DNA from 3 places in the Streptomyces sp. NPDC058239 genome. Region 1 is predicted to be linked to each of the others. Evidence: riboswitches for the same ligand, from Rfam matches in the RefSeq annotation. Region 1 holds a riboswitch; each other region holds the start of a gene.
What was found. Region 1 has a riboswitch for cyclic di-AMP ahead of ACFVYE_RS13440 (transglycosylase SLT domain-containing protein). Riboswitches for the same ligand answer to the same signal wherever they lie in the genome.
Positions count from the first base shown of each region.

Region 1 (3,225 bases):
TGGCCAGGGCTTCTTCGTAGGCGGACCAGCCGCCTCCGTACCAGTTCACGGATCCGGAGCGCAGTTCGGCGATGCGGTCCACGCGCTCCAGCAGTTCGAGGTCGTGGCTCACCACGACGAGGACACCGGAGCGCCAGGAGTCGACGGCCTCGTAGAGCCTGCGGCGGGCGAACACATCGAGGTTGTTGGTCGGTTCGTCCAGGAGGAGAACGTCGGGACGCTCCAGCAGCAGTGCGGCCAGCCGCAGCAGAACGGTCTCCCCGCCGGACATCCGGCCCACGGTGCGGTCCAGTTCGACATCGCCGAGTCCGAGTGACCCCAGTGTCGCGAGGGCTCGTTCCTCGACGTCCCAGTCGTCGCCGATCGTCTCGAAGTGTTTCTCGTCCACATCCCCGGCTTCGATGGCGCGCAGCGCATTGCGTCGTCCGGCGATGCCCAGGGCCTCGTCCACACGCAGCGTCGTGTCGAGGGTGATGTTCTGAGGGAGGTGGGCGAGGCTGCCACCGACGGTCACCGAGCCCTGGGACGGGCGCAGTTGGCCGGCCAGCAGTCGCAGCAGTGTCGACTTGCCCGCGCCGTTGGTCCCGACGAGACCGGTGCGGCCGCGGCCGATGCTGAGGGAGAGCTCGTCGAAGACGGTCGTGCCGTCCGGCCACTGGAAGGACAGGGCGGAGCAGGTGAGAGAGGCGCTGGGGGCGGTGGGTGTTGCCATGGTGATCCTCGCAGTCGCAAGCGCGGTGAATGGGGGCTTCGTATGCGAGCACCACGCAGCGACCGAACCGAGAGGGAGGTGCGGCGGCCCGAAAGATCGAGGGACGGCTCATGCACCGAGGTCGCATCCACGCGGGGTCACGGGCAGGACTGAACACTGCCACTGCGTGACGGGCGTACGGCTGAAGCCGTACGGCGCGATGATCGCGAACCTCAGATGCGCAACGTCCACCTCTATCGGAGACAACAGAGCCGTTGGACACGATAACGACCCGTTGGACGAAAGGCAAAGCCTTGATCTCGTGCGGGGGAGTGTGACGAGCGGCCTGCGGGCCGCTTCGCCGGGAGGCCGGAGGGCATGGAGCCCTGGCGGGTGCGATCGGCCCGAGAAGTATCCGGATCGCATGCAAATGTTCCAGTATGGGCGATTTGCTTAGAAGTGATCTCTTGGTTCGCAAAGGGGCATTTGGGGAGAGTTGCGACCCTTGAGTACTGCCTGAATTGTCCCTTTTGGAAAACCTGTGGCGTGAGTCACGTCAAGAGTTCGGGACGCCGTTGCGTGCTGCCCGGTTCCCTTCTGTGGCGGGAAATTTTGCTTCGCGGTGTGAGGTGGATTACTGCCAATTCCACGATTCGATCTTGTAAATGAATTGTGATCCAAAAATAGGAGCTTGTTCCTTTCGATGTTTCTCGCCTACGGTCACCGTCAATCCGGACGGAACGCCGAATCCTGCCGCCGTCCGACAATCCGACCACTCATGTATGGCAGGAACGGGGGACCCAGGTAAGCCGCCGATCCGGTATCCGGAACGGCTCGGGGTGAAGCCGCATTCGCGTGCGGCCAGACATCTCCAGTCTGAACCCGACAGCTCACCTCGTAGGCGACGGAGAGGAATTCGCTATGTCTGCAACGGGTAACCACCGTCGTCGTAAGTCCACTTCGCTGACCCGCGGTCTCATCGCCGCGACCACGGGCGGAGCCGCTCTCGTGCTTCCGCTGATCGGTGCCGGCTTCGCCTCGGCAGCGCCGGCGCAGCCCGTCGCCGCCGAAAAGGCTGCGGTGTCGACCGTCAAGGAAAAGGCCGCACAGAAGGCCGCGCCCATCATCTATTCCGTGGCCGCGGGCGACACCCTTTCCAAGATCGCGCGGGTGCATTCGCTCAGCGGTGGCTGGCAGAAGCTGTACGAGGACAATCGAGAGATCATCGGCGACAATCCTGCAGTGCTTCGGCCGGGCATCAAGCTGACGATCGGCGCCCAGGCCGAGTCCAAAACTTCCGCCACTGCCGCACCGGCCGCGAAGCCCGCGACGTACACGAACAATCTGGACGGCTGGATCAAGGAGTCGCTGGCCGTCATGGCCAAACACGGCATCCCCGGCAGCTACGACGGAATCCACCGCAACGTCCTGCGCGAGTCCTCGGGCAACCCCCTGGCCATCAACAACTGGGACTCGAACGCCGCCAAGGGCACGCCGTCCAAGGGGCTCCTGCAGATCATCGACCCGACGTTCCGTGCCTACCACGTGCCCGGTACGCCGTTGGACAGCTACGACCCGGTCGCCAACATCACCGCAGCGTGCAACTACGCCGCCGACAAGTACGGCTCCATCGACAACGTGTTCGGGGCCTACTGACGCACAGCAGCGCCGATGGCGGTTCAGGACCGACGGGTGGCGAGGGGCCGAACAGGCTCCTCGGAAGGGACCGCACCCGCCGGTCAGGGACCGCCTTTCGGCTGCCCACCCGCGTGGACGGCATACGAAGGCAACGTCATGTGGGGCGTCGGCGGGTGCCAGGAACGGTCACATGGCCCGCGAGCCAGGAGAGCAGGGGCTCCAACTCCTCCGCCGCTTCGAGCACGGCGTCGACCAACGCCGACGTGTGCTGTGCGCAGTCCCCGCCGAGGGGACGGGCAGCGGAGACCGAGCGGTACCGGAGCAGGTCGGCACGGGGATGACCGGCGTCATGGCCGCGCGGCATGCGCTTCATGGTGTCCCCGGTGATCCCGTACCCCTGAGCCCCCAGTGCCTCGATGGCGCGCACCAGCTCGGGGCCACTGCCTTGCGCGGCAACGGCCGTGCGGAACAACGGGACCTGCCCAGGGTCCGGGTAGGTCCAGCCGCCCTTGATCCGGAGCCCGTCGAGGTCGAAGCGGAGACCGATCTCGACGTTGCGTGCGATCCGGATCACCGCCACTTGGTGCTGCCACCACCACGGGTCCTTGCGGAACCCCCAGACGGAGAAGTCTTCGTAGGCCTGGTCCGCGTCGGCCACATCGTTCAGCAACGCGATCATGGGCTGCCGTACGAGACGCTCCCGGTCCTTTCTGCGCTTCTCGCGAGCTTCTTGCGAGGGCATACCCTCCAACTGCAGAAGCAGCTCGAACGCTTGCTCTGTCCAGCCGCTGAATGCTCTACTCACGCAAGAGATCCTAGTGATCCGGGACTTGAGGGTGGGCGCGCACCGGGCCCTGGGCCGTAGCAGTGGCCTGCTGGGTCTCGTACGCGGCCGG
Region 1 is NZ_JBHVWS010000009.1:63,370-66,594, reverse strand. It holds partial or broken gene ACFVYE_RS13445 (ATP-binding cassette domain-containing protein) at 98-712, opposite strand; cyclic di-AMP (ydaO/yuaA leader) riboswitch at 1,423-1,608, shown strand; gene ACFVYE_RS13440 (transglycosylase SLT domain-containing protein) at 1,613-2,347, shown strand; gene ACFVYE_RS13435 (DUF2461 family protein) at 2,484-3,134, opposite strand.

Region 2 (3,225 bases), on a different contig from region 1:
GTCCAGCTCTACGACGCACGTCGCTGGTGCCTCACGTTTCTTGCCGTCAACGGCGTGCCGGACGTCGTCCTCGCCGCATGGGCCGGGCATGCCAACGCCAACTTCACCAAGCGGATGTACGTCCACCCGAGCCCCGAGGACCTCCGCGCCGCCTCGGACCACCTCACTTCTCTACTCGGTTTCAGTGAAGACGAAGCAGCCTGACGAGCAAGACGTCTAGAGATTGTGAGATATCCGCCCTCAGCGAACAGCCAAAACAGCCTCTGAACTGGGGCTTTTGTGGATCACTAGGATCATGCCTCCATCACAACCTTCTGTACGTCCTGTACATTTTTTACAGATGCTTGTGCAGAGCCCCGTACAGCCCCGGAGGAAAGGCAACGCCATGTTGTTCCGCCCCGCCGCCCGTCACGTGCTGCCCGAGTTCACCGAGCGCACGACCAACGGGATCCGCACCCTCGATCCGTACTCCAAGCTGCTCGCCGAACGGATCGTCTTCCTCGGCACCCCGGTCGACGACACCGCGGCCACCGATCTGATCGCCCAGTTCATGTATCTGGAGTACGACGCCCCGGACCGGCCCGTCTCGCTCTACATCAACTCCCCCGGCGGCTCGTTCGGAGCCATGTCCGCGATCTACGACACGATGCAGTACCTCACCTGCGAGGTGGAGACCTACTGCCTCGGCCAGGCCGGTTCCTGCGCATCCGCGCTGCTCGCCGCGGGCGCTCCCGGCCGGCGGCACGCACTGCCCGGCGCCAGGGTCGTCGTGCAGCAGCCCGAACTGACCGAGCCGGTTCAGGGCCAGCCGTCCGATCTGGAGATCGAGGCACAGGAATTGGAGCGGGTCCGCAAGATGATCACCACACTGTTGGCCCGTCACACGGGCCGCAGCGCAGAGCAGATCACCACCGACATCGAGCGCGACCTCATCCTCGACGCGGCGGGCGCCAAGGCGTACGGTCTGGTGGACCACATCATGGAGAACCGGAAGTCGTCACTCCCGCCGCACAGCGCGAGGTGAACGCCCGATGCAGCCACCGGAGTTGCCGCCGCTCCCCGCACTGACGCGCGCCGAGGGGGATTTCATCGACTGCTACCTCGAAGTCCTGGACCAACTGGGCCGGATCAACCCGGCCCGCGGCAGCGACACCTACGGTGCACTGCGCGCCGCGCAGGCACTGGCCTCACGGGCGAGCGCGCTGCGGGACGCCCTCGCATTGATGCATGAGCGCGGCGAGGCGCAGATCCACGCCGCCACCTTGGCGCGGGCGCTGCGCGTGCTGGACGGGGAACGGCGGGCCGGACGTGTCACCGTACCCCCCGCTCAGGCGAGTTGATCGGCCCACTGCGTCTTGGGCCCCGGCCGGGTCCGCCCAACTCCCCCTGTCTTCACCTCCGACGGAGTTTGCTCAACCCGCTCCGACCCCGACTCCGGCGGACCTCGCTCAACTCCCCTGCGCGACACGCCCGGCAGGCAAATCGAAATTCCTAGCTCGTTCGGCGTAGGGATTCCCCCGCGCGAGCGACATCTCAACTTGCTTTTTTCGCGAGGGCAGTGAGCAGAATCCGTCATTCCACCCCTGGTACGAGACCGGTCCGAGCGACCTGCACGGTCTTCGAAATCATCAGCCACACCCAAACGGGTCATTCGTGAGGAGACTCGCATATCGTCGCTTCCCCTCGGAAATCCGGCAGTCGGTGCGTCAAGATCCCTGGGACGACAAGCCCCCGCCACCGCGGCGGGGCGGTCCGGGCGGACGCCGAGTCCTGCCGCCGTCCGGATGCCTGGTCGACAGAAGTGGATCGGCAGGAGTGGAGGACCCGAGCACAACGGGTCGACCGGAACACCCATCGACCCTTGGGGTGAAGCCGCCGAGCGCGGCCGGGCAACTTCGCCAGCCCGAACCCGACAGGTCATCCTTCACAGGCGGCTGACGAAGGGTTGCGCATGGCTGCGCAGGTTCATGTCCCGTCTCTGCTCGCCCGGGCCGGCACGGCCTCGGTTCTGACACTGGCCGCCGTCGGCGGCACGATGCTCGCCCCTGGCGCCACGACGCAAGCCCAGGCAGCGACTCTCTCGATGAAGGCACTCAACATCGCCGCGTCGAAGAAGGGATCGCCGTACGGATGGGGGGCCACCGGCCCCAACCGCTTCGACTGCTCGGGTCTGACGGTCTATTCGTTCAAGAAGGCGGGCAAGAAGCTCCCGCGCACGGCCCAGCAGCAGTACAACAAGACCCGCCATATCTCGGCCTCGCACAGGCACCGCGGCGACCTGGTCTTCTTCCATTACGGCCGCAGCATCTACCACGTGGGGATCTACGCCGGTAAGGGCAGGATCTGGCACTCGCCGAGGACCGGCGCGGTGGTCCGGCTGGAGAAGATCTGGACGAAGAGCGTCTACTACGGGCGGGTCCGCTGATGTCTGTCCGGCGGATCGGGCACGCGCCCCCGGCCGTGATCCGCCGGACAGGCCATGGTCTGCGCCGCTGACCCGCTCGATACTCAGTGCAACAGGGGACCGGACACCAGCACCAGCCCCAGACCGGTGAGCGCCAACCCGCTGCCGCCCTCGATTGCGCGGGCGGCACGCGGCCGGCGCAGCCACCGGCCCAGCCGGTCCACCAGGAGGGCCACGGCTGGGAACCAGATCAGCGCAAGCAGCACCACGATCATTGCGAGCAGCAAGGTCCTCGGGAGCGGCGGCTGCCCGTCGCGAACGAACTGCGGCAGCAGACTCAGGAAGAGCACCGGCGCCTTGGGATTCAGGGCGTTGGTGAGGAAGCCCTGCCGCAGTGCGCGTACGGTTCCCTGCCCTGCTGGTTCGCCCTCGGCCTCGCCCGCCCTGCCCGTGGTGCGCCGCCGCGCCGCGTACAGGGCGCTGATGCCGAGGTAGAGGACGTAGGCCCCGCCGAGCAGCTGAACGGTGCGGAACAGTACGGGCAGCGTCACCAGCACAGCGGCAAGCCCGGCGACGGCCAGCGCGGTGTGCACGAGGAGTCCGCCGGCAACACCCAGCGCGGTCGCCACCCCCGCTGACCGGGAGGCGAGCGCGTTGCGTACGACGACGGTGAAGTCCGCGCCCGGCAGCGCGACCATTCCGGCGGCGACCCCGATGAAGGCGATCAATTGTGCGTCCATGGGTCCACCCTGGCCCGGCGGAGCCTTTAGCGTGTACTTGCAATATTCTGGGTCTGCCAAAAGGAACGCTTAATGTACGAC
Region 2 is NZ_JBHVWS010000020.1:118,269-121,493, reverse strand. It holds gene ACFVYE_RS22220 (hypothetical protein) at 1-204, shown strand, start outside; gene ACFVYE_RS22215 (ATP-dependent Clp protease proteolytic subunit) at 389-1,024, shown strand; gene ACFVYE_RS22210 (hypothetical protein) at 1,032-1,340, shown strand; cyclic di-AMP (ydaO/yuaA leader) riboswitch at 1,776-1,948, shown strand; gene ACFVYE_RS22205 (C40 family peptidase) at 1,952-2,425, shown strand; gene ACFVYE_RS22200 (LysE family translocator) at 2,509-3,144, opposite strand; gene ACFVYE_RS22195 (LysR family transcriptional regulator) at 3,217-3,225, shown strand, end outside.
Region 2: it holds a riboswitch for cyclic di-AMP, as region 1 does, so the genes downstream of both, ACFVYE_RS22205 (C40 family peptidase) here and ACFVYE_RS13440 (transglycosylase SLT domain-containing protein) in region 1, are expected to answer to the same signal.

Region 3 (3,225 bases), on a different contig from region 1:
TCGCCTCGGCACGGTCGCCGATGCCGCGCTTGGGCACATTGAGGATGCGGCGCAGCGGGACGGTGTCCTCGGGGTTGGCGAGGACCCGGAGGTAGGCCAGGACGTCCCGGACCTCCTTGCGCTCGTAGAAGCGCACGCCGCCGACGACCTTGTACGGCAGTCCGACGCGGATGAAGATCTCTTCGAAGACACGGGACTGCGCGTTCGTACGGTAGAAGATCGCGACGTCGCCCGCCTTGGCATCGCCCGCGTCGGTCAGCCGGTCGATCTCGTCGGCGACGAACTGCGCCTCGTCGTGCTCGGTGTCGGCGACATAGCCGGTGATCCGGGCGCCCGTGCCGGCGTTCGTCCAGAGGTTCTTGGGGCGGCGGCTCTCGTTGCGCTCGATGACCGCGTTGGCGGCGGACAGGATCGTCTGCGTGGAGCGGTAGTTCTGCTCCAGGAGGATCGTGGTCGCGTTCGGGTAGTCCTCCTCGAACTGGAGGATGTTGCGGATGGTCGCGCCGCGGAAGGCGTAGATCGACTGGTCCGCGTCACCGACGACGCACAGCTCGGCGGGGGCGTCGCCCTCGCCGGCCGGGCCGACCAGTTCGCGCACGAGGGTGTACTGGGCGTGGTTGGTGTCCTGGTACTCGTCGACCAGGACGTGCCGGAAGCGGCGGCGGTAGTGCTCGGCGACGTCGGGGAAGGCCTGGAGCAGATGGACCGTCGTCATGATGATGTCGTCGAAGTCCAGCGCGTTGGCCTCGCGCAGCCGGGACTGGTACATCGCGTAGGCCTGGGCGAGGGTCTTCTCGAAGCCGTCCGCGGCCTGACCGGCGAAGGTCTCCTCGTCGATCAGCTCGTTCTTCAGGTTGGAGACCTTGGCCGTGAACGCCTTCGGCGGGAAGCGCTTCGGGTCGAGGTCGAGATCGCGGCAGACCAGGGCCATCAGGCGCTTGGAGTCGGCGGCGTCGTAGATCGAGAACGACGAGGTGAAGCCGAGCTTCTTCGACTCGCGGCGCAGGATGCGTACGCACGCGCTGTGGAAGGTCATGACCCACATGGCGTTGGCGCGCGGTCCGACGAGTTGCTCGACGCGCTCCTTCATCTCGCCCGCGGCCTTGTTGGTGAAGGTGATCGCCAGGATCTGGCCGGGGTGCACCCCGCGCTCGGCGAGGAGGTGGGCGATCCGGTGGGTCAGCACCCGGGTCTTTCCGGAGCCCGCCCCGGCGACGATGAGCAGCGGGGAGCCCGCGTGGACCACGGCGGCGCGCTGCTCGGTGTTCAGCCCGTCGAGGAGCGCCGCGGAGTCGATGACGGGGCGGTGCGCGCCGTCGCGGTAATACGCGTCCCTGGGCGGCGGGGACCCGTCGAATACGCCCGCGAAGAGGTCCTCCGGCACCGCTTCGGGTGCGGAGTCCTCGGGGGGCGGCGGGGGCTCTTCCTCCGAGTGCTGGAGGCCGGCCAGGAAGCTGTCGTCAAAGAGGCTGCTCATCGCTTGTCGAGTCTAGGCCGCCGCAACGACACACGACGGCCGCATGGCGAACCGCACCCGACGGCCGGGCACACAAAGACAGCGGGCACCCACGCCGCGTAAGGGAATACGGGCCGTCGTCGGCCCTCGCGACCCCCACTTCATCAAGGTCACGAAAATGTATCGGGCATATCGAACATCGACCTTCACAGCAGCACCACGGGTTGGCTAGCGTGCTCGACCGGGCGGCCCGTACCCCCTGAGGCGAGCCACGCCGAGCGGGCGCCCGCGCCGAATCCGGCCTGCCCTCACGGGAGTTCGGAACCGGGGACCCACACGCAGCACCGGGGTGAATCGGTCCTTATCCCCCACTCGGACCGTAGGGCAGCCTTCCGTTCCGCCCGAACCCGACAGCTAACCCGGTAGGCGGTCCACGGAAGGAGATGCCGGCCTTGGCGTCGCATCGCAAACCGCGCACCCGGGTGCGCACCACCACACCGGCCGTAGGGCTCACCACGGCGGCTCTGGCGTCCGTGACCCTGCTCTCCACACAGAGCGCCACGGCCGCCCCCGCCCCGAAGCCCAGCATCGAGGACGTCCAGAAGAAGGTCGACGACCTCTACCGGCAGGCGGGCACCGCGACCCAGCAGTACAACCAGGCAAAGGAAAACTCCGCCACCCAGCGCGCCAAGGTCGACGCCCTGCTGGAGGACGTGGCGAAGCGCGCCGACAAGCTCAACGACGCCCGCAGGACGCTCGGCGCCTACGCGGCCGCGCAGTACCGCACCGGCTCCATCGCACCGAGCGCCACCTTCTTCCTGGCAGACGACCCGCAGTCGTACTTCGACCAGAGCCAGCTGATGAGCCGGATGACCGGTCAGCAGCAGAAGGCGGTCACGGACTTCCGTACGCAGCAGGCCAAGGCGTCGAAGAAGCGTGCCGAAGCGGTGCAGAGCCTGGAGACGCTGACCTCGACACAGACCACGCTGCGCACCAGCAAGGAGAACGTCCAGAAGAAGCTGGGCGACGCGCGCGCGATGCTGTCGAAGCTGACTGCCGAGGAGAAGGCGCGGCTCGCGGCGCTGGAGCGCAAGAAGGAGGCGGAGGCCAAGCGCAAGGCGGAGGAGCTGGCGCAGCAGCAGGCCGCCGCCAGGGCCGAGGCGGACCGCAAGGCCGCGGAGGCCGCGAAGGAGGCGGAATCCGGCAGCGGTACGGGCACGGGCACCGGAACCGGCTCGGGCAGCAGCGCCACCACCAAGGCGGAGAAGGCCCTCGCCTTCGCCGCGGCCCAGATCGGCAAGCCGTACGTATGGGGCGCGACGGGCCCGTCCTCGTACGACTGCTCCGGGCTCACCCAGGCCGCCTGGAAGGCCGCGGGCGTCGACCTCCCGCGCACCACCTGGGACCAGGTGGAGACAGGCACCCGGATCGCGACGGCGGATCTGCAGCCGGGCGACCTCGTCTTCTTCTACGACGACATCAGCCACGTCGGCATCTACAAGGGCGACGGAATGATGATCCACGCGCCGAAGCCGGGGGCGAATGTGCGCGAGGAGTCGATCTACTACATGCCGATCTACGGCAGCGTGCGACCGTCGTAGCGGCTCACGCCCTTGCGTCTTCAGCTGCCGGACGGGCTTGGATTCCACGCCCGTCCGGCAGCGTGGGCGGCACGGGCCGGCTCAGGTCCAGAGCGTGGCGATGAAGATGTTGGCGAGCGTCAGCCCGCCCACCGCCGCGAAGGCGCCCTTGTCGACCTTCTCCTCGTC
Region 3 is NZ_JBHVWS010000031.1:88,907-92,131, reverse strand. It holds gene pcrA (DNA helicase PcrA) at 1-1,477, opposite strand, end outside; cyclic di-AMP (ydaO/yuaA leader) riboswitch at 1,736-1,901, shown strand; gene ACFVYE_RS28580 (NlpC/P60 family protein) at 1,900-3,057, shown strand; gene ACFVYE_RS28575 (hypothetical protein) at 3,139-3,225, opposite strand, start outside.
Region 3: it holds a riboswitch for cyclic di-AMP, as region 1 does, so the genes downstream of both, ACFVYE_RS28580 (NlpC/P60 family protein) here and ACFVYE_RS13440 (transglycosylase SLT domain-containing protein) in region 1, are expected to answer to the same signal.